Regions from separate parts of the Pseudomonas sp. GW821-FHT12A04 genome, predicted to be linked through region 2. Evidence: predicted binding sites of a transcription regulator. Region 2 holds the regulator's gene; each other region holds the start of a gene.
What was found. The regulator FliA, encoded in region 2, starts transcription of late flagellar genes. The targets are predictions, from matches to a motif close to CTAAAGTTTNNNNNNNNNNNGCCGNTAA.
Positions count from the first base shown of each region.

Region 1: a site for FliA is predicted at 9,253-9,280, ahead of motA (flagellar motor stator protein MotA). Genes of this name have one in related genera too.
Region 3: a site for FliA is predicted at 3,123-3,150, ahead of AC1RS8_RS14520 (methyl-accepting chemotaxis protein). Genes of this name have one in related genera too.

Region 1 is NZ_JBXAQZ010000001.1:196,406-207,125, forward strand. It holds gene AC1RS8_RS00825 (NAD(P)H-hydrate dehydratase) at 1-697, opposite strand, end outside; gene queG (tRNA epoxyqueuosine(34) reductase QueG) at 761-1,840, shown strand; gene AC1RS8_RS00835 (trimeric intracellular cation channel family protein) at 1,822-2,433, opposite strand; gene orn (oligoribonuclease) at 2,628-3,170, opposite strand; gene rsgA (small ribosomal subunit biogenesis GTPase RsgA) at 3,278-4,309, shown strand; gene AC1RS8_RS00850 (TIR domain-containing protein) at 4,509-4,916, shown strand; gene AC1RS8_RS00855 (caspase family protein) at 4,919-5,878, shown strand; gene AC1RS8_RS00860 (toll/interleukin-1 receptor domain-containing protein) at 5,878-6,369, shown strand; gene AC1RS8_RS00865 (hypothetical protein) at 6,744-7,178, shown strand; gene motB (flagellar motor protein MotB) at 7,288-8,328, opposite strand; gene motA (flagellar motor stator protein MotA) at 8,332-9,183, opposite strand; gene AC1RS8_RS00880 (HDOD domain-containing protein) at 9,351-10,720, shown strand, end outside.
Region 2 is NZ_JBXAQZ010000013.1:185,257-195,976, reverse strand. It holds gene AC1RS8_RS21150 (ParA family protein) at 1-410, opposite strand, end outside; gene motD (flagellar motor protein MotD) at 454-1,344, opposite strand; gene AC1RS8_RS21140 (flagellar motor protein) at 1,357-2,097, opposite strand; gene AC1RS8_RS21135 (protein-glutamate methylesterase/protein-glutamine glutaminase) at 2,097-3,221, opposite strand; gene AC1RS8_RS21130 (chemotaxis protein CheA) at 3,270-5,534, opposite strand; gene AC1RS8_RS21125 (protein phosphatase CheZ) at 5,581-6,369, opposite strand; gene AC1RS8_RS21120 (chemotaxis response regulator CheY) at 6,391-6,762, opposite strand; gene fliA (RNA polymerase sigma factor FliA) at 6,930-7,670, opposite strand; gene fleN (flagellar synthesis regulator FleN) at 7,667-8,497, opposite strand; gene flhF (flagellar biosynthesis GTPase FlhF) at 8,614-9,942, opposite strand; gene flhA (flagellar biosynthesis protein FlhA) at 9,954-10,720, opposite strand, start outside.
Region 3 is NZ_JBXAQZ010000008.1:150,651-161,370, reverse strand. It holds gene AC1RS8_RS14530 (glycerophosphodiester phosphodiesterase) at 1-810, shown strand, start outside; gene AC1RS8_RS14525 (PepSY domain-containing protein) at 1,019-1,324, shown strand; gene AC1RS8_RS14520 (methyl-accepting chemotaxis protein) at 1,385-3,010, opposite strand; gene AC1RS8_RS14515 (transporter) at 3,282-4,304, shown strand; gene AC1RS8_RS14510 (hypothetical protein) at 4,656-5,522, shown strand; gene AC1RS8_RS14505 (TylF/MycF/NovP-related O-methyltransferase) at 5,519-6,241, shown strand; gene AC1RS8_RS14500 (multidrug/biocide efflux PACE transporter) at 6,366-6,800, opposite strand; gene AC1RS8_RS14495 (LysR family transcriptional regulator) at 6,891-7,745, shown strand; gene AC1RS8_RS14490 (RNA polymerase sigma factor) at 7,950-9,185, opposite strand; gene AC1RS8_RS14485 (YciI family protein) at 9,187-9,531, opposite strand; gene AC1RS8_RS14480 (YybH family protein) at 9,598-10,023, opposite strand; gene AC1RS8_RS14475 (GNAT family N-acetyltransferase) at 10,166-10,651, shown strand.

The sequences.
Region 1 (10,720 bases), on a different contig from region 2:
GCAGGTTAGCGATACACAAGCGCCGAGCCGTGAACGCAGTACCGTCCAGCAACTGCGGATCTGCCTGCAGATCGTTGAACACCAACTCACCCGTCACATCCGCGGCATCACCGGTGAACAACCCCACCTTCAAGCCAATGAACGTGACCGTCAGGTCGGCATGCACTGCATGACCAAGGATGCGCCCCGTATCCGCGCACAACCCTGACGGAATATCCACCGCCGCAACCGGCAGTCCGCTGGCATTGATCGCGGCGATGGCGCTGACATAGGGATCACGCACGTCACCGCTCAGACCGGTGCCAAGCAAAGCATCCAGCACAATGCCGCGCAATCCGGATTGTGCCGTCCAGGGCTCGATGAGCACCTGTTCAGACACCGCCTCGGCATGGGCCGACGCCGCATCACCCTGCAAGCGCTGCGGATCGCCCACCGCCAGCACCCGCACCGACCAACCGGCACGCTGGGCCAGTACGGCCACCAGGTACCCGTCGCCTGCGTTGTTGCCATGTCCGACAAGCACGCTCAGCTCGTTTGCCGTCGGCCATTGCCGCACCAGCGCCCGCCACGTCGCCCGCGCCGCGCGCTGCATCAATTCGAAGCCCGCCGTGCCGGCGGCGATCAGGCTCGCGTCGAGTGCTCGCACCTGGGCGGCGCTATACAGCACGTCGGGTAATTCATCTTTAGTGTGCGGCATGCGTCTTCGGGCTCCGATGTCTGGCAGAATTATACGCATCTCAGCCCCGGTTTCTCTCGTCTCATGCCCGCTATTACCACAGATCTGCCCGCCCTCGCCCAATCCATCAAGGACTGGGGCCGCGAGCTGGGCTTTCAGCAAGTCGGCATCAGCGGCCTCGACCTGGCCGAGCATGAGCAGCACCTGGAGCGCTGGCTCGAAGCCGGCTACCACGGCGAAATGGATTACATGGGCGCCCACGGCAGCAAACGCTCGCACCCCGAAGAGCTGGTGCCGGGCACTTTGCGCGTGGTGTCCCTGCGCATGGACTACCTGTCCGGCGACACGCAGATGGCAAAAATGCTCGCCCAACCGGAAAAAGCCTACGTCTCGCGTTATGCCCTGGGTCGCGATTACCACAAGCTGATCCGCAAACGCGTGCAACAACTGGCGGAAAAAATTCAGGCGCAGATCGGCCCGTTTGGCTACCGCGCCTTCGTCGACAGTGCCCCGGTGCTGGAAAAAGCCATCGCCGAACAGGCGGGGCTTGGATGGATCGGCAAAAATACCCTGGTCTTGAACCGCAAGGCCGGCAGTTACTTTTTTCTCGCCGAACTGTTCGTCGACCTGCCGCTGCCGGTCGACCCGCCCCATGCCACCGAACACTGTGGGCGGTGCAGTGCCTGCCTCGACATCTGCCCGACCAACGCCTTCGTCGGCCCCTATGTGCTGGATGCCCGACGCTGCATTTCCTACCTGACCATCGAACTCAAAGGCGCGATCCCTGAAGACCTGCGGCCACTGATCGGCAACCGGGTGTTCGGTTGCGATGACTGCCAGATTGTCTGCCCGTGGAACCGCTTCGCCCGCCCCTCCGGTGAAAGCGACTTCAAGCCGCGGCACAATCTGGACAATGCCGGGCTGGCGGAACTGTTCATGTGGGATGAAGAGAAATTCCTGAGCAGCACCGAAGGCTCGCCGCTGCGCCGGACGGGCTATGAAAACTGGTTGCGCAACCTGGCGGTAGGCCTGGGCAATGCGCCTTCAACGATCCCGGTGCTGGAGGCGCTGAAGGCGCGACGGGAACATCCTTCGGAACTGGTACGTGAACATGTCGCGTGGGCGTTGCGGCAACACGCCGAACGTCAGGCTTCGTCGTTATAGACGAACTTGGGCATTTCCCAATGAAAACGGATCGCCAACAAGCGCAGCAGAAAACCGCCGAACAAGGTGATCAGAATCGATTGTTCATCGGGTAATTGCAGATAGATGCAGAGCATGTAGCACCACGCCGCGGCGAACGAAACGCTGGCATAAAGCTCACGCCGGAAGATCAGCGGAATATCGTTGCAGAAAATGTCCCGCAGGATGCCGCCGAAGACGCCGGTGATCACGCCGCTAACGGAGGCGACCAACATGCCATGGCCCATTTCCAGGGCGGTGATGCAGCCGATCAGGGTGAACGCCACCAGGCCCATGGCGTCGAGCACCAGGAACAGTGAGCGCAAATGCCGCATCCAGCGCGCCGTGAACACTGTGATCATCGCGGCTGCCGTGGTCAGCACCAGATATTCCGGGTGTTTGACCCACGTCAGAGGGTAATGCCCGAGCAGCACATCGCGCACCGACCCGCCACCCAGCGCCGTGACGCAAGCGATCAGCACCACACCAAACCAGTCCATGCCCCGTCGGCCCGCAGAGAGGGCGCCAGTCATGGCTTCGGCGGTGATGGCGATCAGGTAGAGCATCAGCAGCATAGTGGCGGTCCTTGCAGAAAGGCGCGCAGTCTACTCAGTTCACCCTGGCACCAAAAGAGGGCGCCTGAGATTCGCTCCAACCATCTAAGGTGACTGAACTGACGCCATCGCGAGCAAGCTCGCTCCCACAGGGGCGGCGTTGTACCTGTGGGAGCGAGCTTGCTCGCGATGGGGCCGGAACGGACGACCGTGAATCAGAACTTGATGAAATGCTTGCGGTAGTGCTGCAGCTCAGCGATCGATTCGCGGATGTCGTCCAGGGCCAGGTGCGTGCTGCCCTTCTTGAAGCTGTCACGCACATCCGGTGCCCAGCGCGCAGCCAGCTCTTTGAGGGTCGACACGTCGAGGTTGCGGTAGTGGAAGAAGCTTTCCAGGGATTTCATGTGGGTATAAAGGAAGCGACGATCCTGGCAGATGCTGTTGCCGCAGATCGGCGACTTGCCCTTCGGCACCCACTTCTCCAGGAAGGCGATGGTTTCGGCTTCGGCTTCGGCCATGCTGATGCGGCTGTCGCGAACCCGCTGGGTCAGCCCGGAACCGCCATGCTGACGGGTGTTCCACTCGTCCATGCCGGCAAGGATTTCGTCGCTGTGGTGAATGGCGATCACCGGGCCTTCGGCCAGGGTGTTCAGGTCACTGTCGGTGACGATGGTGGCCATTTCGATGATGACGTCGGTGTCCGGGTTCAGACCGGTCATTTCCAGGTCGATCCAGATCAGGTTCTGTGGGTTTTGCATGTGTCGGCTCCTAGGCAATGCTGCGCAGTTTAGCCTAGGCCGGTGGCCGGGCGTGCTAAACTCGCGGCCGTTTTACCTAATCGCTGCATTCTTGATACGGAACACCCATGGCCAAACGCCAACTCAATCGTCGTCAAAACTGGCGCATCGAAAAGATTCAGGGCGAACGCGCTGCCCGCGCCGCCAAACGCGAGTCCTCGGCCGTCGAGGCACTTGAGGGCGGCGATCTGGGCCCGGAACAGCACGGCCTGGTGATCGCGCACTTCGGTGTGCAGGTCGAGGTCGAGGCCCGCGACGGCGAACTGGCCGGCCAGGTATTCCGTTGCCACCTGCGCGCCAACCTGCCAGCGCTGGTGACCGGCGATCAGGTGGTCTGGCGTGCCGGCAACCAGGGTATCGGCGTGATCGTGGCGCAACTGCCGCGCAACACCGAGCTGTGTCGCCCGGACAGCCGCGGTCAGCTCAAGCCGGTTGCGGCCAACGTCGACATGATCGTCATCGTGTTTGCACCGCTGCCCGAGCCCCATGCCAACCTGATCGACCGCTACCTGGTGGCGGCCGAGCATGCAGGCATCAAGCCACTGTTGCTGCTGAACAAATTCGACCTGATCGACGAAAACAACGCTCCTGCACTGAATGCCTTGCTCGCCGTATACCGCACCCTGGGCTATCCGGTGCTGGAAGTGTCGGCGCACCACGGCAACGGCATGGAGCAATTGCAGACACAGCTGGACGGACGCATCAGCGTATTCGTCGGCCAGTCCGGCGTCGGCAAGTCGTCGCTGGTCAACAGCCTGCTGCCGGATGTCGAAACCCGCGTCGGCCCGTTGTCCGAACTGTCCGGCCAGGGCACCCACACCACCACTACCGCGCGGTTGTTCCACTTCCCCGGTGGCGGTGAGTTGATCGACTCCCCGGGTATCCGCGAATTCGGCCTGGGCCACGTCAGCCGTGCCGACGTCGAAGCCGGCTTCATCGAGTTCAACGACCTGCTTGGCACCTGCCGTTTCCGTGATTGCAAACATGACCGCGAACCCGGTTGCGCCCTGCTCAAGGCCCTTGAAGACGGCCGCGTGCAGCAACAGCGGATGAACAGCTACCGCTCGATCATCGCCAGTCTGCCGGAAAACGGCTACTAAACAGACGTGTCGACCACCCTGCCATCAGCGGGGTGGCCGGCGGCTGGATCTTCCCCCCGCTTAAACATCAGACCTTTCTGTAAGACCTGTGCACGCTCGCTTGTAGGGCATTTCTCTTTCCGCGCCGCCCCCTTGTAGCCGCCCTGTATTCGCCTAAGTTCTAGCCCTCTTCGCACTCCAGCGACTCCGAGGGACACCTATGCAAACCTACCACCTGTTCATCAGCCACTCGTGGAACTACTCCGACGCCCACGACAATCTCGTGCGCCTGCTCAACGCCAAGCCTGGTTTCACGTACAAGAATTTTTCGGTTCCACCGGACAACCCGATTGTCGGCGCGAAAACCGACAAACAACTTGAGGAGGCCATCGAAAACAAGATTCGCCCGTGTTCGGCGGTGTTGATCATGGCCGGGATGTACTCCACCTACAGCAAGTGGATCAACAAGGAAATCGAAATCGCCAAGCGCATGGGCAAGGTGATCATTGCGATCAAGCCGTTCGGTGCCGAGCGCATTTCCACGGTGGTACGTGACGCGGCACATGCCGAATGTGCGTGGAACACCAACAGCATCATCAGCGCGATTCGCCAGCATACGGCGGTGTAACCATGCGCAAGGGACTGTTTATAGGCATCAACGACTACACCCATGTGTCGCGCCTGAGCGGTTGCAGCAATGACGCCATGGCCATGGCCTCCGTGCTGAAAACCGACGCCAATGGCGATCCGAACTTCAAGAACATCGTGCTGACTTCCGCCGAGGACTTCCTGAGCAGGGAAAAACTCGAAGACCAGATCCGCGAGCTGTTTTCCGGTGACTGCAACGTCGCGCTACTGTATTTCGCCGGCCACGGCAGCTTCGACACCGACACCGACGAAGGCATGTTGATCCCGCAGGATTACAAGAGCGCCAAGGACGGGATTCGCCTCAGCGACATCCTCAACTGGGCGAGCAAGGCCACCAAGATCAAAAACAAAGTGATCATTCTCGATTGTTGCCAGAGCGGTTCGGCCGGCGAACTGCGCGCCTTGCGCAGCGAAGGCAGCGTGGTCGGCGAAGGCATGACCATTCTGACCGCCTGTAAAAAGGAAGAGCCGGCGATGGAGGGCATGCAGCACGGCGTGTTCACCGGATTACTGCTCCAGGCCCTGCACGGCGGAGCCGCGAACATCCTGGGCAAGATCACCCCCGGCAGCCTCTATTCGTTTGTCGACAATGCCCTTGATGCCTGGGAACAGCGTCCGGTGTTCAAGACCAATGTCTCGCAGTTCATTTCCCTGCGCGAAGTGTCCCCGCTGATCCCCAAGGAAATCCTGCGCAAACTCCCCGAATGGTTTGCCGAAGCAGAATCGGTGTACCCCCTCGCCCCCAGCTTTGAGCCCACCGAGCCCGAGTTCAACCCGGAACAGGGCGAGGTCTTCGCCCAGCTGCAAAAGTGCAACCGCCACAGCCTGGTCGAACCGGTGGACGCCGAACACATGTACTACGCCGCCATCCACTCCACCGGCTGCCGCCTCACCGCCCTCGGCGCCTATTACCGCGAACTCGCGATCAAGGGACATTTCTGATGCCAGTGTTTATCAGCTACCGCCACATGGACCGCGCCCACGCGATCAACATCAACACGCGCCTGATGCAGGCCAACATCAAGACCTACCTCGACGTACTGGATGCCGAATCCCAGACCACCGACGACATCACCGGGGTGATCACCCGCAACATCAGCGAATGCACACACCTGCTGGCGGTGGTGTCGGAGAAAACCGCACTGTCCTGGTGGGTGCCGTTCGAAATCGGCGAAGCGACCATCACCAACCGGCGCATCTGCTCGTTCAAGACCGGCCCGACAGAGCTGCCGCTGTACCTCGACAAATGGCCGAAGCTGACCAGCGACCGGGACATCGAGTTCTTCATCGATGCCTATCGCAACGAGTCGATGCTCAAGCGCTCGATGTCACTGGATTCGGTGACCGGTAGCGAGTCGGTGCGTAGCGTTAACAGGACTAACGCTGATCGATTCCACACGGATCTCAAGTCCAGGATTATTCGTGGCTTCTGAGTTGCCCACCTAAAAAACCATATCGCCAGATATGGTTTTTTGGCACTGCAAAACGAGCCTTCACCTTTTAGTTACTTGAGTCATGAAACTGCCGCAAAATCGAAGCCTTTTATTCAATCAAAGAAAATCACTTAGAGCCAATGAGCAAACTAAAGCTATTGCTTATTATCCTTAGCTCTAAAAACCTGTCAGATATGACAGTAGATCAAAGCAAAAAAAACACTGACCATATTGCCTGAGGCTGAGCACTTGAAAAGTTCGGATGGAGCGATAACCCCGACAATTCACCGCGCTTTCTTCTCTGAGGTTTTACGAGCTGAGGTTGACTGATCACAGCCAGCCTGGCTGACGCCTTCAACACCGAGAACCTATATATGAATATTAAAAAACCAGATCAGAAGCACGATAAACAACCAATGAACGGGAAGGTAGCTGCAGTGATGCGACTGGTACACGCAGAACGCACATTCGAGTCATATTTTTTGTATGGCGATAGCAATCCGGAGCATCGCTACATTAACGCTTCATCCCAAAATAGCGACTACATTGTGTTTATAATCCCGGCAACCTGGGGATTAGGCCGTCATGATTTAAAATCTCACCCAGGGGTTATTAGATTTGAGCCCAGCGCGGGGTTTCCGAACGATTGGCCGTGGAGTGCACAACGAGGGGAAATATTTATTACTGACATTAGCGATAAAAACTTTGAAGGCCGGTTTGTTTGTTATGAAAGCGCTGACGATAGTGAGGACAAACCTGGATTAATAGGTGGAAACTTTAAGATAGATTTCACTTCAGCCAATAAATAACTTATATTTTTATAGAGTCCGCATTCACACACAGTGCACCCTGCTGAAAAAATGCCCGTATCGCTAGATGCGGGCATTTGTCTTCCGCGCGAGATCTATGGCAGGGAAATCACTGCTTCACGGCCGGAGCACCGGGGCCACCCGTTTTCGGCGCTGGATCATCGAACAGGTTCAACCGTTCACGAAGCTCGTGAGCCGGCAGCGGTTCCTTGTCCGCCGGCAGCGCGTTCGGGTCGACCGGTGCAGCCGGTGCGGCTCCCGGCGCAGCCGAACCTTGCGGTGCATCAGGAGCAGGTTCAGCACCTTGCGAACCTTCGATGGCACGCTGTGCTTTCTTGGTCAGGACGACGATGTCGATACGACGGTTCACCGGGTTGAACGGATGCTCGCGATCGAACAGGGCCGACGAGGCATAACCGACCACGCGCGCCACCTGCGCATCCGGATAGCTGCCCGCCACCAGCGCACGCCGTGCGGCGTTGGCACGGTTGGCCGACAGTTCCCAGTTACCGAAATCACCGGTGCCGGTGTATGGCTTGGCATCGGTGTGGCCGCTGATACTGATCTTGTTCGGCACCGCCTTGATGGTGTCGGCCATGGCCAGCAGGATGTCTTCGAAATACGGCTTCAAGCGTGCTGAACCTGAATCGAACATCGGGCGGTTTTCCGCGTCCATGATCTGGATTCGCAGGCCGTCCGGCGTGATTTCGAACAGGATCTGATCCTTGAACTTCTGCATCTGCGGGTTTTCTTCGACCTTGTTCTGCAGTTCTTGCAGCAACAGCTCGAGGCGCTCTTTTTCGACCTGCTCGGCCATGCCTTCGACCTGATCGGTATCGATGGTGACCTTGTCCGGCTGCGGCTGGGACTTCACCTCGGGGTTGAGAGTGTTTTCCGGCGCCAGGGTCGGCGTGCCGCCCAGATCGATGATGTAGGGCGTGCCACTTTCGGAAAAGCCGATCGGGTCCTTGAAGTAACCGGCGATGGCAATTTTCTGTTCCGGCGTGGCGGTGGACAACAGCCACAACACCAGGAAGAACGCCATCATCGCCGTGGCGAAGTCGGCGAAGGCGATTTTCCAGGCGCCCCCGTGATGCCCACCGGCGATGCGCTTGACGCGCTTGATGATTATCGGCTGGTTATTTTCCATGGCTTAACGACCGCGAACCGCTTGTTCCAGCTCGGCGAAGCTTGGACGATGCGCCGGATACAGGACCTTGCGCCCGAACTCCACGGCCAGCGATGGCGGCATGCCGGAAGCCGAAGCCACCAGCGAGGCCTTGATGGCCTCGTAGACGTTCAGCTCTTCCTTGGCATCATGGGCCAGGGAATGGGCCAGCGGGCCGAAGAAGCCGTAGGCGGCGAGAATACCGAAGAAGGTACCCACCAGTGCCGCACCTACGTGCAGGCCGATGGACTTCTGGTCGCCTTCACCCAGCGAAGCCATGGTCACCACGATACCCAGTACCGCCGCGACGATACCGAAACCGGGCATGGCGTCGGCGATGCCGTTGACCGCGTGGGATGGGTGTTCGAGGTCTTCCTTGAGGCTGAACAGCTCCATGTCGAACAGGCCTTCCAGCTCGTGGGGAGCCATGTTGCCGGAAGACATGATGCGCAGGTAATCGCAGATGAACGCGGTCATGCGCTCGTCCTTGAGTACCGTCGGGTACTTCGCGAAGATCGGACTCGCAGCGGCATCTTCGATGTCGCCTTCGATGGCCATCATGCCTTCGCGGCGGCTCTTGTTGAGGATCTCGTAGATCAGGCCCAGCACTTCAAGGTAGAAGGCGTGGTTGAAACGTGAACTGAACATGCTCAGGGACTTCTTGAGCACGTGCATCGTCATGTAGCCGGGGTTGGCCTGCAAGAAGGCGCCGAGGGCAGCACCGCCAATGATCATGACCTCGAAAGGTTGTATCAGGGCGGCAATCTTGCCGTGGGAAAGCACGTATCCGCCGAGCACGCTCGCGAATACGACGATGATGCCGATAATTTTAGCCATAGGTTAGGAGAGCACTTACTGAGTCGGGTTCAAGGTCATATTCGGAAGTTAAAAAATCTCTTCTTCTACTTATCGGCAAAACTGCGCCAGACTATAGCCCGTTCAGGCGAAAAGCTAATTTGACCCCATCCGGGCACAGGTAATGTTGACGATGATCGCCTCCCACCATGGTTAACGAAACGAACGTTCCAACGCCAAAACCAACGACCCTCGAAGGCTGGGTCAAGCTGCTCGATGGCGTACGTCTTCCCGTCCCGCAAGCCAGCCATGACCGTGTCTGCAAGGCCATCCGCGACAATCGCAGCTCGCTGCGCGACATCGCCGACCTCATGCAAGGCAGCCCGGCCCTGGCCTTGAGCGTGATTCGCGAAGCCAACCGGCATACCCATGGCAGCATGACCGAGCCTGCGGAAAACCTTGAAATTGCAATCAACCGCCTCGGTTTGACGCGCACCGAAGAGCTGCTCGCGCGGCTACCCGCCGAACCCGAGCTCGAGATTCCCAAAGCCCTGCGTCAGTTGCAGATGATCAGCCAGCACGCCACGCAACAGGCCAACGGTTTTTTTGCCAGCCGCCTGGCGCGCCTGTGGCAGGACATCCACTGGGGCAGCCTGCTGTTTCTTTCGCCCCTGTGGCCGCTGGCACTGACCCATCCGAAACTGCTCGAAGACTGGGAGCTGCGGGTCATCCATAAAGGCGAGTCGGCACGCAAAGTCGAGCAGCAACTGTTTGGCGTACGCCTGCTGGATATCGGCCTGGCGCTGGTGGAAGTCTGGCGCTTGCCGATCTGGGTGCAGCAAGGCTATCGATTGCTGCTCACCGAGCAGCGGGAACTGGTGAAAGTCCTGCGCATCGCCCGTGACAGCGACCATCCACTGCGCCAGCAGAATCGCCTTGACGACGATCCGACCCTGCGCCGCTGGCTCAATCAACCGGCCAATACAGTGCTGCTGGCCAATGGGCTGGCGCTGTCGGCGCAACACGCCTGGGACAGCCCCCACAGCGAGCGCTGGCAGTACCTGACCAGCCTTTACCTGCAAATGCCGATGGACGAACTGCAGCAGCAATTGCACCAGCAAGCCGCCAACAGCGCACGCCAACACGCCATGCCCGACCTCTGGCACCCTGCCGAGTCGCTGATCTGGCCGTGGGGCATGAACCGTGTCCACGCAGGCTTGCTGCCGGCAGCGGCACCTACCGCCGAAGACCTGGCGAAGTGGCGCAAGCAATGCGCCGAATTGCTGGTCGAGCCGAGCCGTTTCACCAACGCCATGCACCTGACCATCGCCGCCCGTGACGCCCTCGTGGCCTGCGGCATGCGCCGGGTGATGATCCTGATGGCCGATCGCACCCACGCCAACCTGCGCGTGCACCAGACGGCTGGCCTGCCGAAGGAAGCGGCCGGGTTGAATTTCGTGGTCAGCCAGAGCAACGTGTTGCAACGCCTGCTCGCGCAGCAGGCCCAGGTGCGCCTGACGCCTGCCAACAACGCGCAATTCTCGGCCATGTTGCCCAATAGCCTGCGCTCGCAGTTCAG
Region 2 (10,720 bases):
AGCACGCCGAGCAATGGCGGGCTGTCGATCACGGCGTAATCGAAGTCCTGCCACAGTTGCGCCAGGCTCTTGGCAATCACCAGGCCCAAACCGCTCTGCCCCGGCGACTGGCGCTCAAGGGTGGCCAGTGCGGTGCTGGAGGGCAACAGGGAGATGCGCTCGTCACTGGTCGACAGCAGCAGTTGACCCGGCAGGCCTTGGGGCACGTTGCCTTTGTGCAGGAACAAATCGTAGCTGCTGTGCTCCAGGGCGTCGGGATCGTAGCCGAAGTAGCTGGTCATGGAGCCATGGGGGTCGAGATCAACCACGACCACGCGCTTGCCCGCCTCCGCCAGTAAACCGGCTAAAGCGATGGAGGAAGTGGTTTTACCGACACCACCCTTTTGATTGGCGACTGCCCAGACTCTCATTCGGATTGTTCCTCCCGGCCGAACGGATCGACCGAGAAATAGCTCAACGTGTTAATGCGGGTGACGGAGAATTGACGGCGTTCTCTCGTACCGGCGACTTGACCGGGGTCGGTGCAGTTTGTGTGCCAGCACGCTTCAATGCGGCATCCGGTTGCGCATGGGCGGTTCCGGTACCGGTCAGGCTGCGGCGAACATCGAGGTTGCGCGACACCACCAGCACCACGCGACGGTTGCGGGCGCGGCCTTCGGCGGTGGCGTTGTTGGCCACCGGCTGAAACTCGCCGTAGCCCACTGAAGCCAGGCGACCGGGGTTCACCCCCTGCATCGCCAGCATGCGCACGATGCTGGCCGAGCGGGCCGAGGACAGCTCCCAGTTGGTCGGGTACTGCGCGGTGCGGATCGGCTGATCGTCAGTGAAACCTTCGACATGGATCGGGTTGTCGAACGGCTTCAGGATCGCCGCGACCTTGTCGATGATGTTGAACGCGATGTCGCTGGGCATGGCGTCGCCACTGCCGAACAGCAGGCTGGAATTGAGCTCGATCTCAACCCACAACTCGTTGCCGCGCACGGTCATCTGGTTGGAGCTGATCAGGTCACCGAACGCCGCACTGATGTCGTCGGCGATGCTCTTGAGCGGATCGCTGGCGCCGGAGACGCCGGCATCGACCTGGTCACTGTCCTTGACCAGCGGCTTGGCCGGGGTCACGGTCTTCGGCCGCTCGTCACCGATGAGGATCGGCTTGATCGAACGGTCGGAGTCGGTAAAGACCCCGATCAATGCCTCGGAAATGACCTTGTACTTGCCTTCGTTGATCGACGAGATGGAGTACATCACCACGAAAAAGGCGAACAGCAAGGTGATGAAGTCCGCGTAGGACACCAGCCAGCGCTCGTGGTTAACGTGTTCTTCCTGATGTCGACGACGGGCCATGAGCTTATTCCCTTAATCCATGAAGCCCTGAAGCTTCAACTCAATGGAGCGAGGGTTTTCACCTTCGGCGATCGACAGGAGCCCTTCCAGCAACATCTCGCGATAACGCGACTGACGTAACGCGATGGATTTGAGTTTGGCGGCAATCGGCAGCAGCACCAGGTTGGCACTGGCCACACCGTAGATAGTGGCGACGAACGCCACGGCAATACCGCTGCCCAGTTGCGATGGATCAGCGAGGTTGCCCATGACATGAATCAGGCCCATGACCGCACCGATGATGCCGATGGTCGGCGCGTAACCGCCCATGCTTTCGAAGACTTTGGCCGCTTCGATGTCGCGGCTTTCCTGGGTGTAGAAGTCCACTTCCAGAATGCTGCGGATCGCTTCCGGCTCGGCGCCGTCAACCAGCAGTTGCAGGCCTTTGCGTGCGTAGTTGTCCGGCTCGGCGTCGGCGATGCCTTCAAGGCCCAGCAGGCCTTCCTTGCGGGCGGTCAGGCTCCAGTTCACCACGCGGTCGATGCCACCGGCCAGATCGACACGGGGCGGGAACAGGATCCAGGCGAGGATCTGCATGGCACGCTTGAAGGCACTCATCGGCGATTGCAGTAGCGCGGCGCCAATGGTGCCGCCGAGCACGATCAGCGCTGCCGGGCCGTTGGCCAGGGCGCCGAGGTGACCGCCTTCAAGGTAGTTGCCGCCGATGATCGCGACAAAGGCCATGATGATGCCAATCAGGCTTAGAACATCCATCAGATACAGGCCTCGACCAGGTGCTTGCCAATGTCGTCCAGGCTGTACACCGCGTCGGCGAGCTCGGCTTTGACGATGGCCATCGGCATGCCGTAGATCACGCAACTGGCTTCGTCCTGGGCCCAGATCGAACTGCCGCCCTGCTTGAGCAGGCGCGCGCCTTCGCGGCCGTCGGCGCCCATGCCGGTCAGGACCACCGCCAGAACTTTGTCACCGTAGGTCTTGGCTGCCGAACCGAAGGTGATGTCCACGCACGGCTTGTAATTGAGACGCTCGTCACCCGGGAGGATTTTCACCGCGCCGCGGCCGTCGATCATCATCTGTTTGCCACCCGGTGCCAGTAGCGCCAGGCCCGGACGCAGGATATCGCCATCCTCGGCTTCCTTGACGCTGATGCGGCAGAGCTTGTCCAGGCGTTCGGCGAAGGCCTTGGTGAAGGCCGCCGGCATGTGTTGAACCAGCACGATCGGGGCCGGGAAGTTGGCCGGCAATTGAGTCAACACTCGCTGCAGGGCGACCGGGCCGCCGGTGGACGTACCGATGGCCACCAGTTTGAAGGCTTTGCGTTTCGGCGCGGGCGACGACGCAGTGGCCGCATGCGTACGCGCAGGGATCGGTGCCGGACGCACGGGCGCGCTGCTGCCGTAACTGCCGACGCTCGAAGGCGCAGCTGTTGGAGCAAGTGCGGTCACAGGGGCCGGAGCGCTGTAAGTGCTGACGCGACGATTGCTGCGCGAGATGCTCAGGATCTTCTCGCACAACAGTTGCTTGACCTTCTCGGGGTTGCGCGAGATGTCTTCGAAATTCTTCGGCAGGAAGTCCACCGCGCCGGCATCCAGCGCATCGAGGGTGACCCGGGCGCCTTCGTGGGTCAGCGAGGAGAACATCAGGACCGGGGTCGGGCAGCGTTGCATGATGTGCCGCACGGCGGTGATGCCGTCCATCATCGGCATCTCGTAGTCCATGGTGATCACATCCGGCTTGAGGGCCAGCGCCTGATCGATCGCCTCTTTGCCGTTGGTCGCCGTGCCGACGACCTGGATATTGGAATCCGCTGAAAGAATTTCCGAGACGCGGCGGCGGAAAAAACCCGAATCGTCCACCACCAGGACTTTGACTGCCATAAACACTCCATTAGATGGAGCGAGGCCAGGCGCCTCGCTCCACCAGAATCAAATACGCCGTGTGGCGTAACGCTTGAGCATGCTCGGAACATCGAGAATCAGCGCGATGCGGCCGTCACCGGTGATGGTGGCGCCGGACATGCCCGGGGTTCCCTGGAGCATTTTGCCCAATGGCTTGATGACTACTTCTTCCTGGCCCACCAGTTGATCGACGACAAAGCCGATCCGCTGCGTGCCCACCGAAAGGATCACCACATGGCCCTCGCGCTGCTCTTCGTGAGCGGCGGAGCTGACCAGCCAGCGTTTGAGATAGAACAATGGCAGCGCCTTGTCCCGCACGATCACCACTTCCTGGCCGTCCACGACGTTGGTGGTCGACAGGTCGAGGTGGAAGATCTCGTTGACGTTCACCAGCGGGAACGCGAACGCCTGGTTACCGAGCATGACCATCAGCGTCGGCATGATCGCCAGGGTCAGCGGCACCTTGATGACGATCTTCGAACCCTGGCCCTTGGCCGAGTAGATGTTGATCGAGCCGTTGAGCTGGGAAATCTTGGTTTTCACCACGTCCATGCCCACGCCACGACCCGATACGTCGGAAATCTCGGTCTTGGTCGAGAAACCCGGGGCGAAGATCAGGTTGTAGCATTCGGTGTCGCTCAGGCGATCGGCGGCGTCCTTGTCCATCACACCGCGTTTTACCGCGATGGAACGCAGCACGTTCGGGTCCATGCCCTTGCCGTCGTCGGAGATCGACAGCAGGATGTGGTCGCCTTCCTGCTCCGCCGCCAGGATCACCTTGCCACCCCGGGCCTTGCCCGAGGCTTCGCGTTCTTCCGGCGACTCGATGCCGTGGTCAACCGCGTTGCGCACCAAGTGGACCAGCGGGTCGGCCAGGGCCTCGACGAGGTTCTTGTCGAGGTCGGTTTCTTCGCCGACCAGCTCCAGGTTGATCTCTTTCTTGAGCTGGCGGGCCAAGTCGCGAACCAGGCGCGGGAAGCGCCCGAAGACTTTCTTGATCGGTTGCATCCGGGTCTTCATGACTGCGGTTTGCAAGTCGGCGGTGACCACGTCGAGGTTCGACACGGCCTTGGACATGGCTTCGTCGCCGCTGTTGAGGCCCAGGCGGACCAGGCGGTTACGCACCAGCACCAACTCGCCGACCATGTTCATGATCTCGTCCAGACGCGCGGTATCGACACGTACCGTGGTCTCGGCTTCGCTCGCCGGCTTTTCCGCCGGTGGCGCGGCCGGGGCACGGGACGATGCCGGTGTAGCAGTTGCCGGGGCCGGCGCTTCGGTTTTTGGCTCGGGGGCCCTGGCCACCGGTTTCGGCGCGGCTGCCTTGGCGGCAGGTGCCGCAACCGAGGCGTTGGCGCCGGTTGCCGTTCCAACCGTCGCGCCCACTTCAGTGAACTTGCCTTTGCCGTGCAATTCGTCGAGCAGCGCTTCGAACTCGTGATCGGAAATCAGATCGCTGCCGGCCGCCACCGCGCTTGGTGCCGCGGGTGCAGGCACAGAAGCAATGGCCGACTCCAGCGCCTCGACAGCAAAATTACCCTTGCCGTGCAGCTGGTCGAGCAGTGCTTCGAATTCGTCGTCAGTAATATCGGAACTGTCGCCAGCCGCTTTCGGGGCTTCTGGCGCAGCCGGTGCCGGGACCACCGCGTCAACGGCGAACTGGCCTTTACCGTGCAGTTGATCGAGCAACGACTCGAACTCGGCATCGGTGATTTCGTCGCTGCCAGCGGCATTGCCGGCAGGCGCTGGAACAGCCGCCGGGGCCTCGGCCTGGGCCTTGACGGCGTTCAGCGAGTCCAGCAGTTGTTCGAATTCATTGTCGGTGATATCGCCCGACTCGCTTTCAGCCACAGGCGCTTGGACCACGGCGACGACAGGTGCGGCAGCCGCCTCGTCAGCCGATTGCGGCTCGGCCAGACGGGCCAGTGCCGCGAGCAGTTCCGGTGTCGCGGCCGTGATCGGGCTGCGTTCGCGGACTTCGCTGAACATGCTGTTCACCGCGTCCAGCGCTTCGAGAACCACGTCCATCAGTTCCGAGTCGACGCGACGCTCACCCTTGCGCAGGATGTCGAACACGTTCTCGGCGATGTGGCAACACTCCACCAGTTCGTTGAGCTGGAGGAAGCCGGCGCCTCCTTTTACAGTGTGAAAACCGCGAAAAATTGCATTGAGCAAATCCGCATCATCCGGGCGGCTTTCCAGCTCGACCAGTTGCTCGGACAGTTGCTCTAGAATCTCGCCGGCCTCAACCAGGAAATCCTGAAGGATCTCTTCATCGGCGCCGAAGCTCATTAAGGGGGTGCTCCTAAAGGTCTAAAAACCTAAAATGCCTAAAATTCTAAAACCCTAGGCTGGATAGCAAATCGTCCACATCGTCCTGACCGGACACAACGTCTTCTCTTTTATCGGCATGAATCTGCGGACCTTCACCCTGAGAGAGATGTTTTTGTGGATCTTTTTCAGCAAGCATCGCTTCACGGTCATGTTCGATGCCCGCAAAGCGGTCCACCTGACTGGCCATCAGCACGAGCTTGAGCAGGTTGCTTTCAACTTCGGTGACCAACTGGGTCACACGCTTGATCACCTGGCCTGTGAGGTCCTGGTAATCCTGGGCGAGCAGGATGTCGTTCAGGTTGCCCGACACCGCGCGATTGTCCGTGCCGCTGCGCGTCAGGAACCCGTCGACCCGCCGGGCCAGTTCACGAAACTCTTCGGCGCCGACTTCGCGACGCATGAAGCGCCCCCAGTCCGCGCTCAACACCTTGGCTTCATCGGCCAGGCCATTGACCAGCGGCGTGGCACTTTCCACCAGATCCATGGTGCGGTTGGCCGCAGCCTCGGTCAGCTTGACCACATACCCCAGGCGCTCGGTGGCGTCGGTGATCTGCGACACTTCTTCGGCCTGCGGCATGTGCGGGTCAATCTGGAAATTGACGATCGCGCTATGCAGTTCGCGGGTGAGCTTGCCCACTTCCTGATACAGGCCGCGGTCACGGGTCTGGTTGAGCTCATGGATCAATTGCACCGCGTCGCCGAACTTGCCTTTTTCAAGGCTCTCGACCAATTCGACGGCGTGTTTTTTCAGGGTCGATTCAAAATCGCCCAATGAAGTTTCGTTATTGCCCATAGCTCCCCCGTGGCGCACTCATCAACCGATGCGTTCGAAAATCTTCTCGATTTTTTCTTTCAACGCCTGGGCCGTGAAGGGCTTGACCACATAGCCGTTAACGCCGGCCTGGGCCGCTTCGATGATCTGCTCGCGCTTGGCTTCAGCGGTCACCATCAGCACCGGCAGGTGCTTGAGCTTTTCATCGGCACGCACGTGGCGCAGCAGATCGATACCGGTCATGCCAGGCATGTTCCAGTCCGTTACCAGAAAGTCGATGCTTCCGCTGTTGAGCACCGGGATGGCGGTAGTGCCATCGTCGGCCTCGACGGTGTTGGTGAACCCAAGGTCACGCAGCAGGTTCTTGATGATCCGCCGCATCGTTGAGAAGTCATCAACGATGAGGATTTTCATGTTCTTGTCCAATTCGACCTCCAAGCAGTCTTAAACGCGCCCAGCACCTGGACACGCCATTTCAATCAATCCGGCAAAGCACTCAATGACTGTCTGGAGCACAACAGATCGCGACCGGCGCAGTTCAACACCACACCGGCCTCGTTCGCAGTGTCCCCACACTGCCTTCAGCGCGCTCGCCACTCCCCCAAACGCCCCCGTAAACGGGCCGCGCACTGGCTGTGTAACTGGCTGACCCGAGATTCGCTGACCCCCAGGACCTCACCGATTTCCTTGAGATTCAACTCTTCGTCGTAGTACAGCGCCAACACCAGTCGCTCACGCTCCGGCAAATTGGCAATCGCATCCGCCAGCGCAGCCTGGAAGCGTTCATCCTCCAGGTCGCGTGACGGCTCGACATGAGCACTCGCGCCATCCTCGTGCAGCCCTTCGTGTTCGCCGTCCTGCAACAGGTCGTCGAAACTGAACAGCCGGCTGCCCAGGGTGTCGTTCAAAATCCCGTAGTAATCGTCGAGACTCAATTGGAGTTCGGCCGCAACTTCGTGATCTTTAGCGTCACGGCCGGTTTTAGCTTCAATCGAGCGAATGGCATCGCTGACCATGCGCGTATTGCGGTGGACCGAACGTGGCGCCCAGTCCCCCTTGCGCACTTCATCGAGCATGGCGCCGCGGATTCGTATGCCCGCGTACGTCTCGAAACTGGCGCCTTTGCCGGCGTCATATTTGGTCGACACTTCAAGCAGGCCAATCATCCCGGCCTGGATCAGGTCTTCGACCTGGACACTGGCCGGTAAACGCGCCAGCAAGTGGTAGGCAATGCGTTTAACCAGCGGCGCGTAACGCTCGATCAGCTCGTACTGCGCATCACGTGCCGACTTCTTGTAGAGGTTGTAGCCGCTGGCTGTCATAGAACAGGTCCTGCTGTCTGCTGCACGAGGCGCTCGACGAAAAACTCCAGGTGCCCGCGCGGGTTGGCAGGCAGCGGCCAGGTATCAACCTTCTGCGCGATGGCCTTGAATGCCAGCGAGCACTTGGAACGCGGAAAGGCCTCGTAGACGGCGCGCTGCTTCTGCACGGCCTTGCGCACGCTTTCGTCGTAAGGCACCGCACCGACGTATTGCAGGGCGACGTCGAGGAAGCGATCCGTGACCTTGGTCAACTTGGCGAACAGGTTGCGTCCTTCCTGCGGGCTCTGGGCCATGTTGGCCAGGACGCGGAAGCGGTTCATGCCGTAGTCGCGATTGAGCAACTTGATCAAGGCGTAGGCATCGGTGATCGAGGTCGGCTCGTCGCACACCACCAGCAGCACTTCCTGGGCTGCGCGGACGAAACTGACTACCGAGTCACCAATGCCCGCAGCGGTGTCGATCACCAGTACGTCGAGGTTATCGCCGATATCACTGAAGGCCTGGATCAGGCCGGCGTGTTGCGCGGGGCTCAGATGCACCATGCTCTGAGTGCCGGATGCGGCCGGAACGATACGGATGCCGCCGGGTCCCTGCAGCAATACATCGCGCAGTTCGCAGCGGCCCTCGATCACGTCGGCCAGGGTACGTTTGGGTGTCAGGCCCAGCAGAACGTCGACGTTCGCCAGTCCCAGGTCGGCGTCCAACAGCATGACGCGCCGGCCAAGTTCGGCCAAAGCCAGGGACAAGTTCACTGACACATTAGTTTTCCCGACGCCACCTTTGCCGCCGGTCACCGCGATCACCTGTACGGGATGCATGCTGCCCATGTTATTTCTTTACCTTGTCTTGCATAGACGGAGGCCACATTACTGGCTGCGCGTTCACAAACGGAACAATGCATGGCAGACCATCGATGTAGGTACAAAAACTGTTCATTATTACCTCAGCCAACCTGCTTGGTCGGGCTGTGGTAGATGTCAGCGAACATGTCAGCCATGGCTTCTTCGCTGGGTTCTTCCTGCATTTGCACGCTCACGGCGCGGCTGACCAATTGATGACGGCGCGGCAGATGCAAATCATCCGGGATCCGCGGGCCATCGGTCAGGTAAGCCACCGGCAGTTCATGGCTGATGGCAAGGCTCAACACCTCACCCAGACTAGCCGTTTCATCCAGTTTAGTCAGAATGCAGCCGGAGAGCCCGCAGCGCTTGTAACTGTGATACGCGGCCGTTAGAACCTGTTTCTGGCTGGTGGTTGCCAGGACCAGATAATTTTTTGATTTGATGCCGCGACCGGCCAGGCTTTCGAGCTGCATGCGCAGCGCCGGATCGCTGGCCTGCAGGCCCGCGGTATCGATCAGCACCACGCGTTTGCGCAGCAACGGCTCCAGGGCCTGCACCAGGGACTGGCCGGGATCGACGTGGGTCACCGACACATTGAGAATGCGCCCCAGGGTCTTGAGCTGTTCCTGGGCGCCGATGCGGAAGCTGTCCATGCTCACCAACGCAATGTTCTGCGCGCCGTACTTGAGCACGTAACGGGCGGCCAGCTTGGCCAGGGTGGTGGTCTTGCCCATGCCGGCAGGGCCGACCATGGCGATCACTCCACCCTCTTCCAGCGGCTCGACTTCCGGAGTAACGATCATGCGCGCCAGGTGCGCCAGCAACATACGCCAGGCCTGACGAGGCTCTTCGATTTCGGTGATCATTGCCAGCAGGTCGCGCGACAGCGGGCCAGACAGGCCGATACGTTGCAGGCGACGCCAGAGGTTGGCCTGGTCCGGACGGCTGCCTTGCAGCTGATTCCAGGCCAGGGAGCCGAGTTGTACTTCCATGAGTTCGCGCAGGCTGTTGAGCTCGAAACGCATCGAGTCGAACGCGCGCGGGTCCACGCCACCGGACGCTGGCGCAGCGGCCGGCGCGGGGCGACGGGGTTCGGCGTAGGTCGGCTCGATCAGAGGCTCGGCGGCAGTCAACGGCAATCCGGCGAACAGTTGGCGATTGGTTGCATTGTCGCTCTCGCCATCGCCACGCAGGCTCAATTCGGCCTGGGCGGTGACGATCCGCGACTGAGTCTTGCGCAATTCGTCTTCGAGTTCCATGTTCGGAACCCGCGGCGCCAGCGCCGACAACTTGTAATCCAGCGCAGCTGTCAGTTCGACCCCCCCGGCGATCCGGCGGTTGCCAATGATGGCGGCATCAGCGCCCAACTCATCGCGAACCAGCTTCATGGCCTGACGCATATCGGCGGCGAAAAAACGCTTAACTTGCATAAACCACTACCTCAGCCGTTGGGCCCTACTGTCGCAACGATGGTCACTTGCTTGTTGTCAGGGATTTCCTGGTAAGCCAACACATGCAAACCCGGGACTGCGAGCCGGCCAAATCGCGAGAGCATCGCGCGAACCGGACCGGCCACCAGCAGAATCACCGGCTGACCTTGCATCTCCTGACGCTGCGCCGCGTCGATCAACGAACGTTGCAGCTTCTCAGCCATGCTTGGCTCCAGCAGAACGCCCTCTTCCGAGCCTTGTCCTGCCTTTTGCAGACTATTGAGCAATATCTGTTCCAACCTTGGCTCCAGCGTGATAACTGGCAGCTCCGACTCAGTACCTACAATGCTTTGGACGATTGCGCGGGATACGCCAACCCGCACGGCAGCCACCAGCGCGGCGGTATCTTGACTCTTGGCGGCATTGTTGGCGATCGCCTCGGCAATACTGCGGATATCGCGAACAGGCACTTGTTCGGCCAACAGTGCTTGCAGCACCTTGAGCAACTGCGACAGCGAAACCACGCCCGGCACCAGCTCCTCGGCCAGTTTCGGCGAGCTTTTGGCCAGCAATTGCATGAGTTGCTGCACTTCTTCGTGACCGATCAGCTCACTGGAATGCTTGTAGAGTATCTGGTTCAAGTGAGTAGCCACTACTGTACTGGCATCGACCACCGTATAACCGAGGGATTGCGCCTGGGCGCGCTGGCTGATTTCGATCCAGACCGCCTCCAGGCCGAAAGCCGGATCTTTGGCGGTAATGCCGTTGAGCGTGCCGT
Region 3 (10,720 bases), on a different contig from region 2:
AAGGACAGCCCCGCCAATGCGTTCACCATGGCCGAACTGAAAACCCTGGACGCGGGCAGCTGGTTCAATGCCGCGTACCCGGATCGCGCACGTCCCGCCTTCGCGGGCCTGAAAATTCTGACCCTTGATGAAATCATCGACATCGCCGAGGGCAACAGCCTGCACAAGCCCGGCCTGTACATCGAGACCAAGGAGCCCAAGCAGTTCCCCGGCATCGAACGCGACCTCAAGGAAAAACTTCAGGACCGGGGCTGGCTGAGCCCGACCGCTTCGAAACTGGCAAAAAACGAGCTGGCGGTCGGCCAAGGCAAAGGCAAGGTGGTCCTGCAGACTTTCGAGAAGAGCAGCCTCGAACTGCTGCAAAAAGAGATGCCGACGGTGCCGAAGATCCTGCTGCTGTGGGTCGGTGAAGGCAGTATTGAACCCCAGTCCAAGGTGACATTTGCCGAGTCCGGCGAAAAGGACAAAGCCGCTTACTACGCCAAACAGCAACCGAAGGACAAAGCCGAATTCCAGCACTGGGTCGACTACGCCAAGGCCCAGGGCGCCATCGGCACCGGCCCGTCCGCCGCACTGACCCAGGGTGGCGACCAGAGTTACTCGGACCTGGTGCAACCCTGGATGAACCAGTACACCCACGACCAGGGCCTGCTGGTGCACGTCTACACCATCGACGATGCGGTGGACTACCGGAAAGTCATGGACGCCGGAGTCGACGGCATTTTCACCAATCGCGCCAGTGAGTTGTTGAAGTTCTATAAACGCCCGGCGGCGAGTGTTGCGCAGGTGCTACAGAACAACGGGTATTGATGCGCTATTGCACAAAAACCTGTGGGAGCGAGCTTGCTCGCGATAGGGCCATCAGCTTCAACATCAACGTTGACTGACACTCCGCCTTCGCGGGCAAGCCACGCTCCCACAGGGGTTGATGCAGGACATGTAGAGGGATTTAAGGGTGGATTAAGTTACACAGGCTAACCTGATCTCACTTAAACAGATCACCCAAGGAAAGAAGCCCATGAAGACCCTGACTGCTTTGTTTACCGCTGCAGCCCTGACCCTCACCGCCGGCCTGGCCCAGGCCGATGTGCGAGTCGATCAGATCCCGCAACTGGTCAAGGACGGCAAGATCAAGCCACTGGAAGACTTGAACAAGATCGCGCTGGACCTGCATCCGGGTGCAACGATTACCAAGACCGAGCTGGACAACCACTTCAACGGTTTCGAGTACGAAGTTGAACTGCGTGACGCCAAGAACGTCGAGTGGGATGTGGACATCGATGCCTCCAACGGCAAGGTCCTGGAAAACAAACAGGACACGTAATCCCCAAACAGACAAAAGCCGCACGATGGGAACATCGTGCGGCTTTTGCGTTTTCGGGATTCAAGCGCTCAGGCGCGCCGTCACCTCGTTCAACTGTCCCGACAAGCCGTGCAGATTGGTGCTGGCCGCTTCAGTGCGCTGCACGTTGTCCAGGTTGGTGCTGGCGATGCTGGTGATCTCGGTGAGGTTGCGCGAGATGTCTTCGGCCACCGAGGTCTGTTCTTCGGCGGCAGTGGCGATCTGGCGGTTCATGTCGCGGATGGCTTCCACGGCCAGGGTGATGCGTTCGAGCATGGCGCCGGCCTCGGTCACTTGCTGCACGCTCTGTTCGCTGCGCGACTGACCGCTTTCAATCGCCTGGGCCGCTTCGATTGCACCGGTCTGCACGGTCTGGATGATCTGGTTGATCTCGATGATCGACGCCGCCGTGCGCTGGGCCAGGCTTCGCACTTCGTCGGCCACCACAGCGAATCCGCGTCCGGCCTCACCGGCGCGGGCCGCTTCGATGGCCGCGTTGAGTGCCAGCAGGTTGGTCTGTTCGGCGATCCCGCGAATCACCTCCAGAACCTTGCCGATGCGTCCGCTGTCGGTTTCCAGTTGGCGGATGACCGTGGCGGTGTTGGCGATTTCGCCGCGCATCTGGGTGATGGTGTGGATGGTGCCCTGCATGACTTTTTCGCCCTGCTGGGCGGACTGGTCGGCATCGTCGGCGGCCCGGGCGGCTTCGGCGGCATGCCGGGCCACCTCCTGTGCGGTGGCGGACATTTCGTTCATCGCCGTGGCCACCTGATCGGTGCGGTTGAACTGCTCGTTGGTGCCGCCGGCCATCACGGTGGCGATCGAGTTCAACTCACCGCTGGCGCTGTCCAGGTCCGACGCGCTGCGCTGCAAACGGCTGAAGGTTTCGGCGAGGAAATCGCGCAGGGTGTTGGCGGCCATCGCCAGTTTGCCCAACTCGTCCTGACGGGTGCTGGCCACGCGCTCGGCAATACGCCCCTGGCTGAGTTGCGCCACGTATTCGATCAGTTTGCGGATCGGCTCGACCAGGTTGCGGTTGACCAGCCACAGGCTCAGCAGGCCGATCAGTACCCCCGAAACCAGCATCACGACCAGCCCCAGCAACACCGTGCGCTCGGCACTGGCGCTGATCAGTGTCGATTGCTCGGCGCCCTGCTTGCGCAACTCGCTGACCAGTTCACTCATCTGATCGCTGGTTGCGCGGTCCACACCCTTGACCGCCGCGTCGCCCGCCGCAGGGTCACCACCGGCGGCCACAAACGCGTCCCGCCCCTTCTGATAGGCCGCGCCCAATTGGCGATGTTCGTCACGCAAGCGCTCGATGCGGCTCTTGAGTTGCGGCTCGATACCCTTCTGCGCGGCCAACTCACCGAGGATGTTTTGCACATCGCGCTGACGCCCCTCGAATTGCCCCCAGTACTTGCTCAGGTCAGCCGGTTGCTTGCCGCGCAGCAGGACGTTTTTCCATTCCTGCACCTGCACCTTGAATTGCAGGTTGGCTTCATCGATCAATTGCGAGGTGTGCAACGGGCCTTCGATCAGATTGGCGTAGTTCTGCACGCCGCTGGACAGGAAGTGAAAGCACGCCAGGGCGATCAACAGCATCGCCAGCAGGCTGCCGCTCAGCAGGGCGAGAATTTGTGCTCTCAGGGACTTTTGCAAAAGCATCGCAGAGTACTCATGACAGGAATGGGGCACGCCCGTTAAGGCGTGAAAAGTGTCCGGACATCCCTGTCTGCGGTCCCGGCCGAGGCCTGCGGCGCGCAACTTAACCCAAGCGTGATCGGCTAGCCAGAGCGGTTCTTGAGAAAATCCCGACCGCCGGTAAAACAATTTTTTGCGTTGTTTTTCTGTCACAAAAACGTCATTCCCGTTTGCGATGATGCCGCTCAAGTGAACCTGTAAAACACGTGACAGGCGCCTCCCCTTGCGAGTCCTCATGAACCACAGCATCGATCAAAGCCATCGCGACACGGATCTGTTCGGCCTGCTTTACGGTTTCAGTTTTCGCCCCGGTGAGGCCGGTCGGGAAATCAATTCCGCCGAGGCCTTGCAGTACCTGCAACAGCCGCAAAGCGATGAGCAATTTCTCTGGCTGCACCTGAACCTGGCCCATGCCGCGTGCGAGCGCTGGATGAAAAGCCATCTGGAATTGCCCGAGGAATTTTTCGAAGCGCTGCACGAAGGCTCGCGTTCGACGCGCATCGAGCATGTCGACTCCGCACTGCTGGCAGTGGTCAACGATGTGGTGTTCAACCTCAGCAACATGGTCTCGTCGGATGTCTCGACCCTGTGGGTGTGCGCCCGCAGTCAATTGATCATCAGCGCCCGCCTGCAACCGCTGCACTCGGTGGACAAATTGCGCTCGTCGGTGAAGGCCCGGGAGTGCTTTCGCTCCCCGCTGGAGCTGCTGGTGCATTTGCTGCGCGACCAGGGTGAGGTGTTGACCCAGATCGTGCGCAAGACCAGTCAGAGCGTGGACCAGATCGAAGACCAATTGCTGTCCTCGCGCCTGTCGACCAACCGCGCGGAACTGGGCGCCAATCGCCGGGTGCTGGTGCGATTGCAACGGCTGCTGGCGCTGGAGCCAGGCTCATTGCTGCGCCTGCTCAACCGGCCACCGCAATGGCTGCAAAAGGAAGACGTGAAGGAGCTGCGCAAATCCACCGAGGAGTTCGCGCTGATCATCAACGACCTCACGGCGCTGGGTGAGCGGATCAAGCTGTTGCAGGAAGAGATCGCCGCCAACATCAACGAACAGACCAACCGCACGCTGTTCACCCTGACGGTGGTGACGGTGCTGGCGCTGCCGATCAACATCATCGCCGGTTTCTTCGGCATGAACGTCGGCGGCATTCCGCTGGCGGATGACCCGCAGGGTTTCTGGATCCTGGTGGCGCTGGTCGCGACCTTTACCGTGATCGCCGGGCGCTGGGCGTTTCGCAAGCAGCAGGATTATTGAGTCCCCGTCATCACCTGACACACTGATCAACTGTGGCGAGGGGGCCTGCCCCCGCTGGGTGGCGCAGCCGCCCCAGCACTCGGTCATTCAAACCGCACTAGCAGGATTGAGGACTGCTCTGCAGCCGAACGGGGCGGTGCGGCGTTCCGACAGGCCCGCTCCCACAGGGTACAAGTTCGAAGCACATCATCCCGGCGGGTTTTCCCGTCGGGATTTTTTCGTCCAGCGGCACGGCATTTGCTCGCGAACTCAAGGGCTGCGCTTTATTGACGCACAACTCGTCCGGCAGCCCTTCAGTTTGCCAGCGTGGTGCCGACTCATAAGACACTCGATGTATTCAGGAGAGGAACCGTGAATCTGTACATCAATCAGCTGCAACAGAAAGCTGACTTTAAAGAAGCCATTTACGCGGGCGATATTTTCCTGAACACGCAGTTACGCGCCGCCAAAGAACTCTGTGCCTTTGCCCAGGAAAGCATCACGGCGGCCTTCGAAGGCGAGATCAACCACCAGGCGCTGCACACACTGATGCCGGTGGAAGAGTTCGTGGTGCTGGTGACTCGGCTCAAGGGCCAGTTCACCAACAGCCTGCGTGCCAAGGAGCTGATCCGCAGCTTCACCGACGAAATCGGTGCCGCTCCCGAGGAGTTCATTTTCGACGTCCCGCGCATCCGTGTCGTACCCAACTATGACTACCTGCACGCTGGCGTCAGCTACGCCTACAAGCCCCATCGCGATACCTGGTACGGCGGTGTCGACTGCCAGATCAATACCTGGATGCCGGTCTACACGATCCAGCCTGACCAGACCATGATGATCAACCCGGCCTACTTCGACGCCCCGGTGAAAAACACCTCGGCGCAGTGGAGCCTGTCCGACTGGATCGGCGTGCAACGCCAGCGCGCCAAGGACAACGTCAAGGAAGAGGCACGCCAGCACCCGGTGCCCACCGAAGCGATCAACAGCGCCTCTGAGCTGCGCATCGCCGGCAACACCGCCGAGATGCTGGTGTTCTCGGGTTCGCACCTGCACGGCACCGTTCCCAATTACACACAACAAACCCGCTTCAGCGTGGACTTTCGCCTGATGCACCTCGACGACCTCAAGCACCAGCGCGGCGCGATTAACGTCGACAGCGCCTGCCCGGATGTCGGCGCCGGCTTCAAAGACTACTTCCACGTCCACGACTTTTCGAATTTCCGAGGAATCCCGCAATGACCAAGCGTCGCATCACGCCCGCCGAGGCCCAGTACAACGAAACCCGTACCAACGTCCTGAAACGGGTCGATGCCGAATACGTGGCCGACGCTCCGTTCGTCTTCGCCAACCGCATTGGCGTGACTGCCGCGTTGTCGCGCATGGAGCTGTTCAAGAAGGTCGCGGAAGTGCCGGGCGCGATCATTGAGTGCGGCGTGTACAAGGGCAACTCGTTGATGCTCTACATGCACTTGTCGATGATTCTCGAACCGTATGCGATCAACCGCTCGATCGTGGGTTTCGACACCTTCGAAGGCTTCCAGAGCATCGACAAGAAAGAAGACCCGGCCGACGTCAACGAAACCATGTTCGCCGACACCGACCAGTCGCTGATCCAGGACATGATCGACGCCAACGACCTGTTGCGCCCGGTCAACCGCATTCCGCGCTGCGAACTGGTCAAGGGCGACATCGTCAAGACCGTACCGGAGTGGGTCAAGACCCGTCCGGACCTGGTCGTGGCCATGTTGATCCTCGACACCGACCTGTACGAGTCGACCAAAGTCGCGCTGGAAACCTTCCTGCCGTACATGCCCAAAGGCGCGATCGTGGTGCTCGACGAAGTCGCCTACCGCAACTTCCCGGGCGAAACCAAGGCCCTGCGTGAAGTGCTCGACCTGAACAAGATCGAACTCAAGCGCCTGCCGTTCGATTCGTGCGTGGGTTACTTCCACGTCTGATCTGGTGCAAAACCTGTGGGAGCGAGCCTGCTCGCGAAAGCGGTCTGACATTCAGCAATGTTGTTGACTGACACGCCGCCGTCGCGAGCAAGCTCGCTCCCACAAAAACCGGTTCAAACACGACTCAGCAAACCTCACGAGTCACCAGCATCCGCTCCCGAACCACGTCATACACCCAGTGGTAGACGTAGGTGTACGGCAGGAAGAACAGCAACACACCGATATCCAGCAAGAACGCCTGCCACAGGCTGACATTCAGCCACCAGGCGATCAGCGGCACGCCGAGGGCGACCAGGCCGCCTTCGAACAACAGCGCATGCACCACGCGGACCCAGGCGTTGTGTGCGATGGCGAGGCGCTTGAGCAGCCGATCGAACATACCGTTGAAGACCACGTTCCAGGCCAGGGCCAGGCCGGCGATGAGGATGGTGACCATGCCCATTTCCAGCATCGGTTTCTTCATGATCCAGGCCAGCAATGGGGTACAGATCAGGATGGCCAGCAGTTCGAAGCCGATGGCTTGAAAAATACGTTCAGTAATGGATTTGTTGGCGCTCATGGCCGAACTCCCTTGGGTGACTGTGGTTGCCATGATCCATCAGCACACCGATACTTCATAACCAATAACCATCGATCAAGGCGATAGTTCATGGCCTCTCACGAAGTGTTACTGGCGTTTGTCGAAGCCGCGACCCAAGGCTCGTTTTCCGCCGCGGCGCGCAAATTGGGCCGCAGTCAGTCGACCATCAGTGCGGCGGTGGCCAGCCTGGAAATCGACCTGAACCTGACGCTGTTCGACCGCAGCAGCCGCAAGCCCGGCCTGACCCCGGCCGGACACGTCATGCTGCAACGGGCCGAAGACATCCTGGCCGCCACCAGTCGCCTGGAAATAGCCGCCAGCCAACTGTCCCAAGGGGTGGAAGCGAAGCTGACGGTGGCGCTGTCCGATACCTATCAGTCGGACCGCTTCGAAGCCGCCCTCAGTGCCTTCGAGCAGCGTTACCCGGACCTGGAGCTCGAGTGTCTGATCGCCGAATGCGACGACCTGATGTCCCTGGTGCAAAGCGGCCGGGCGCAGATTGCCTTCGCCGAAATGCAGGACAGCTACCCGCCGGACCTGGTCAGTTCGACGGTGGACGAGCGCACGGAAATCGCCTTGTTCGTGTCCCCGACGCACCCGTTGGCGACGTTGGACTACGTCGACCGGGACGTACTGCAGCAACACCGCGAACTGCGTCTGGCCACCATCATCAATCCCTATGAAAGCCGGGCGAAGGGCCGCGTATGGTCGGCGCCGAGTTATCTGATGCTGCTGGAAATGGCCCAGGGCGGATTCGGCTGGGCGCCGTTGCCCCGCTGGCTGGTCGAACGGTTCGGGCCCGGTACGTTGCAGGAACTGGTGGTGCGCGGCTGGCCGAAAACGGTGTCGGTGGATGCGTTGTGGTCGCGGCTGAATCCGCCGGGGCCGGCGGGGAGCTGGTTGCTGGGCAAGATGCTGGAGTGAAGGTCCTTCGGCCCTTATCGCGAGCAAGCTCGCTCCCACAGTTTCGAGTACACCATCAATCCCTGTGGGAGCTGGTTGCTGGGCAAGATGCTGGAGTGAAGGTCCTTCGGCTCTTATCGCGAGCAAGCTCGCTCCCACAGTATCGAGTACACCATCAATCCCTGTGGGAGCGAGCTTGCTCGCGATGAGGCCAGACCGGCCGCATCACTCCAACGCCTTGAGCCGCTCTTCGATAAACCGCCGCTCCGGCTCCTGTCGGGTCAACGCCAGCGCCCGTTCCCACGCCGCCCGCGCCTCCTGCTTGCGACCAAGTTGCCAACAGAATTGCGCCCGCGCCGAATGCGCCAGGTGGTAGTCGAGCAGTTCTCCCCGCTCCAGAATGGCGTCGACCAGCGTCAGCCCCGCCAGTGGACCATCGCGTTGCGAAATCGCCGCCGCGCGATTCAACTCGATCACCGGCGACGGCACCGCCCGCAGCAGGACGTCATACAGACCGACAATCTGCGGCCAATCGGTTTCCCCCGCCGTCGGGGCTTCGGCGTGCACCGCTGCGATCGCCGCTTGCAGGCAATAGGGTCCGAATCGTCCCATGGTCAGCGCCCGCTCGACCAGCGTGCAGCCTTCGCTGATCAACCCGGCGTCCCACAGCGAACGGTCCTGTTCGTCCAGCACAATCAGCTCGCCGCTCGCCGAGGTCCTGGCCGGGCGACGCGACTCGTGCAACAGCATCAACGCCAGCAAGCCCATCACCTCCGGTTCCGGCAGCAGTTCCACCAGCAACCGGCCGAGGCGGATCGCTTCACGGGTCAAATCCTCGCGGATCAGTTCTGCCCCGATGGACGCCGAGTAGCCCTCGTTGAACACCAGGTAAATCACCCGCAATACACTGTCCAGGCGCTCGGGTAGCTCAGCGAGTGTCGGCACTTGATAAGGGATTTTCGCATCGCGGATCTTCGCCTTGGCGCGCACTATGCGCTGGGCGATGGTGGCCGGGGCCGAGAGAAAGGCCCGGGCGATCTCTTCCGTGGTCAGGTCGCAGACTTCCCGCAGCGTCAGCGGCACTTGTGCGTCGGCCGCCAGGGCCGGGTGGCAGCAAGTGAAGATCAGCCGCAGGCGATCGTCTTCCACGTCTTCATCACTCCAGTCGGCCTGCTCCAGTTCCTCCAGTTGCGCGATCAGCAAGGGCTGCGACGCGGTAAAGCGTGCGCGCCGGCGCAGGGCATCGATGGCCTTGAAGCGCCCGGTGGACACCAGCCAGGCCCGCGGATTGTCCGGCACGCCGTCACGCTGCCAGCGTTCGACCGCGATGAAAAACGCCTCGTGCAAGGCCTCTTCGGCGAGGTCGAAATCACCCAGCAAGCGAATCAGGGTCGCAAGAATCCGCCGCGACTCTTCGCGATAAACCCGCTCGACCTGCGCCTGAACCGGCAGCCCCGGCATCTTAAGGATTCAACTGCCGAACGGGGCGCACTTCGACACTGCCGACCCGGGCCGCCGGAATGTTCCCGGCGACCTGGATGGCTTCGTTGAGGTCCTTGGCATCGATCAGATAAAAACCGGCCAACTGCTCCTTGGTTTCAGCGAATGGCCCATCGGTGATCGACATCTTGCCGTTGCGCATGCGCACCGTGGTGGCGGTCTGCACCGACTCCAGTGCTTCGGCGGCGACCATCCGGCCGCTGCCCTGGATCGACTCGGCATAGGCCATGCACTCTTCGTCCTTCGGGCTTTCCGGCAGCGAATGCAGCAACCGCTCATCGCTGTAGACCAAGCATAAATACTTCATCACGCTCTCCTTATCGAACGATCAACTATGGCCGCTGATTGGCATTCTGGCTCGGCTTCCCGACGATCAGGGCTTGAGGTCGAACAGCGTCGCGCCGCTGGTCATGTCGAACGGCGCCGACCAATGTTCGTGGACGATCTGCCACAGCCCCGCTTCTTGCCGATAGCAGGCGGTGACGCGCATCCAGCAGGACTGGGTTTCGCCCTTGTCGTTGGTGCCACCACAATTTGCCAGCCAGTGAGCGAATGCAATTTCCTGGGACGGCTCGATGGTGATTTCGTGGAATTCGAAGATGTGCGGGCCGGGGCACATTTCCATGCAGGCCTGCCAATGCGCGCGATACGCCGGCTTGCCTTTGAATTGCAGGGCCTTGACCGCGTCGAAGGAGACGATGTCATCGGCATACAGAGCCATGACTTTTTCAATGTCCTTCGTCATGACCGCCTGACGATAGTTCTCGATGAGGTTCTGGATCTGGGTTTGCGAGTTCATGGTGGTTCTCCGTGGATTTTTATAGTGAAGACACCCTTAGTCGTCTGGCGATCCGGTGAATCGACAGGTGAAATAAAAATAATCCGGGAAAGCAAACTCGCTAGAATCCGAGGCTCATTTGTGATGGAAAAAGGACACTCCCGTGACAGCCCGACTCGTGCCTTATGAAAGCCTGAATGCGCTGCAGCGCCAGCAGGTCGAGGCCATTGAAGTGCATTCGGAACAGATCAGATTCTCGGGTGACATCCACGGCGCCTTGCACACGCTGTTGTCCAAGCCCGGCCCTGGCGTCAAGGGCTTCGCCCTGCTGGCCGAGGATGTGCCCGTCGCGTTCCTGCTGCTCAAGCGCCCGCCGGTATTGCCGGCCTGGGCCGATGAGCACAGCGCCACGCTGCATGCGCTGCAAGTCGATCAACGCGCCCAGGGCAAGGGCTACGGCAAGGCCTGCCTGCAAGCGCTGCCCGAGGCGGCGCGCCTGGCCTGGCCGGAAATCAGGGGGCTGGAGCTGTCGGTGGATGCCGACAACGAGGCGGCCATCGCCCTGTACGCCAGGTATGGCTTTGTCGACAGCGGCGAGGCGTACAAGGGCCGGATCGGGTATGAGCGGCGGATGGGGTTGGTGTTTTGAACTCAGCCCCCACCAACACCACAAAACTACTGTGGGAGCGAGCTTGCTCGCGATGGCGGCGTAACATTC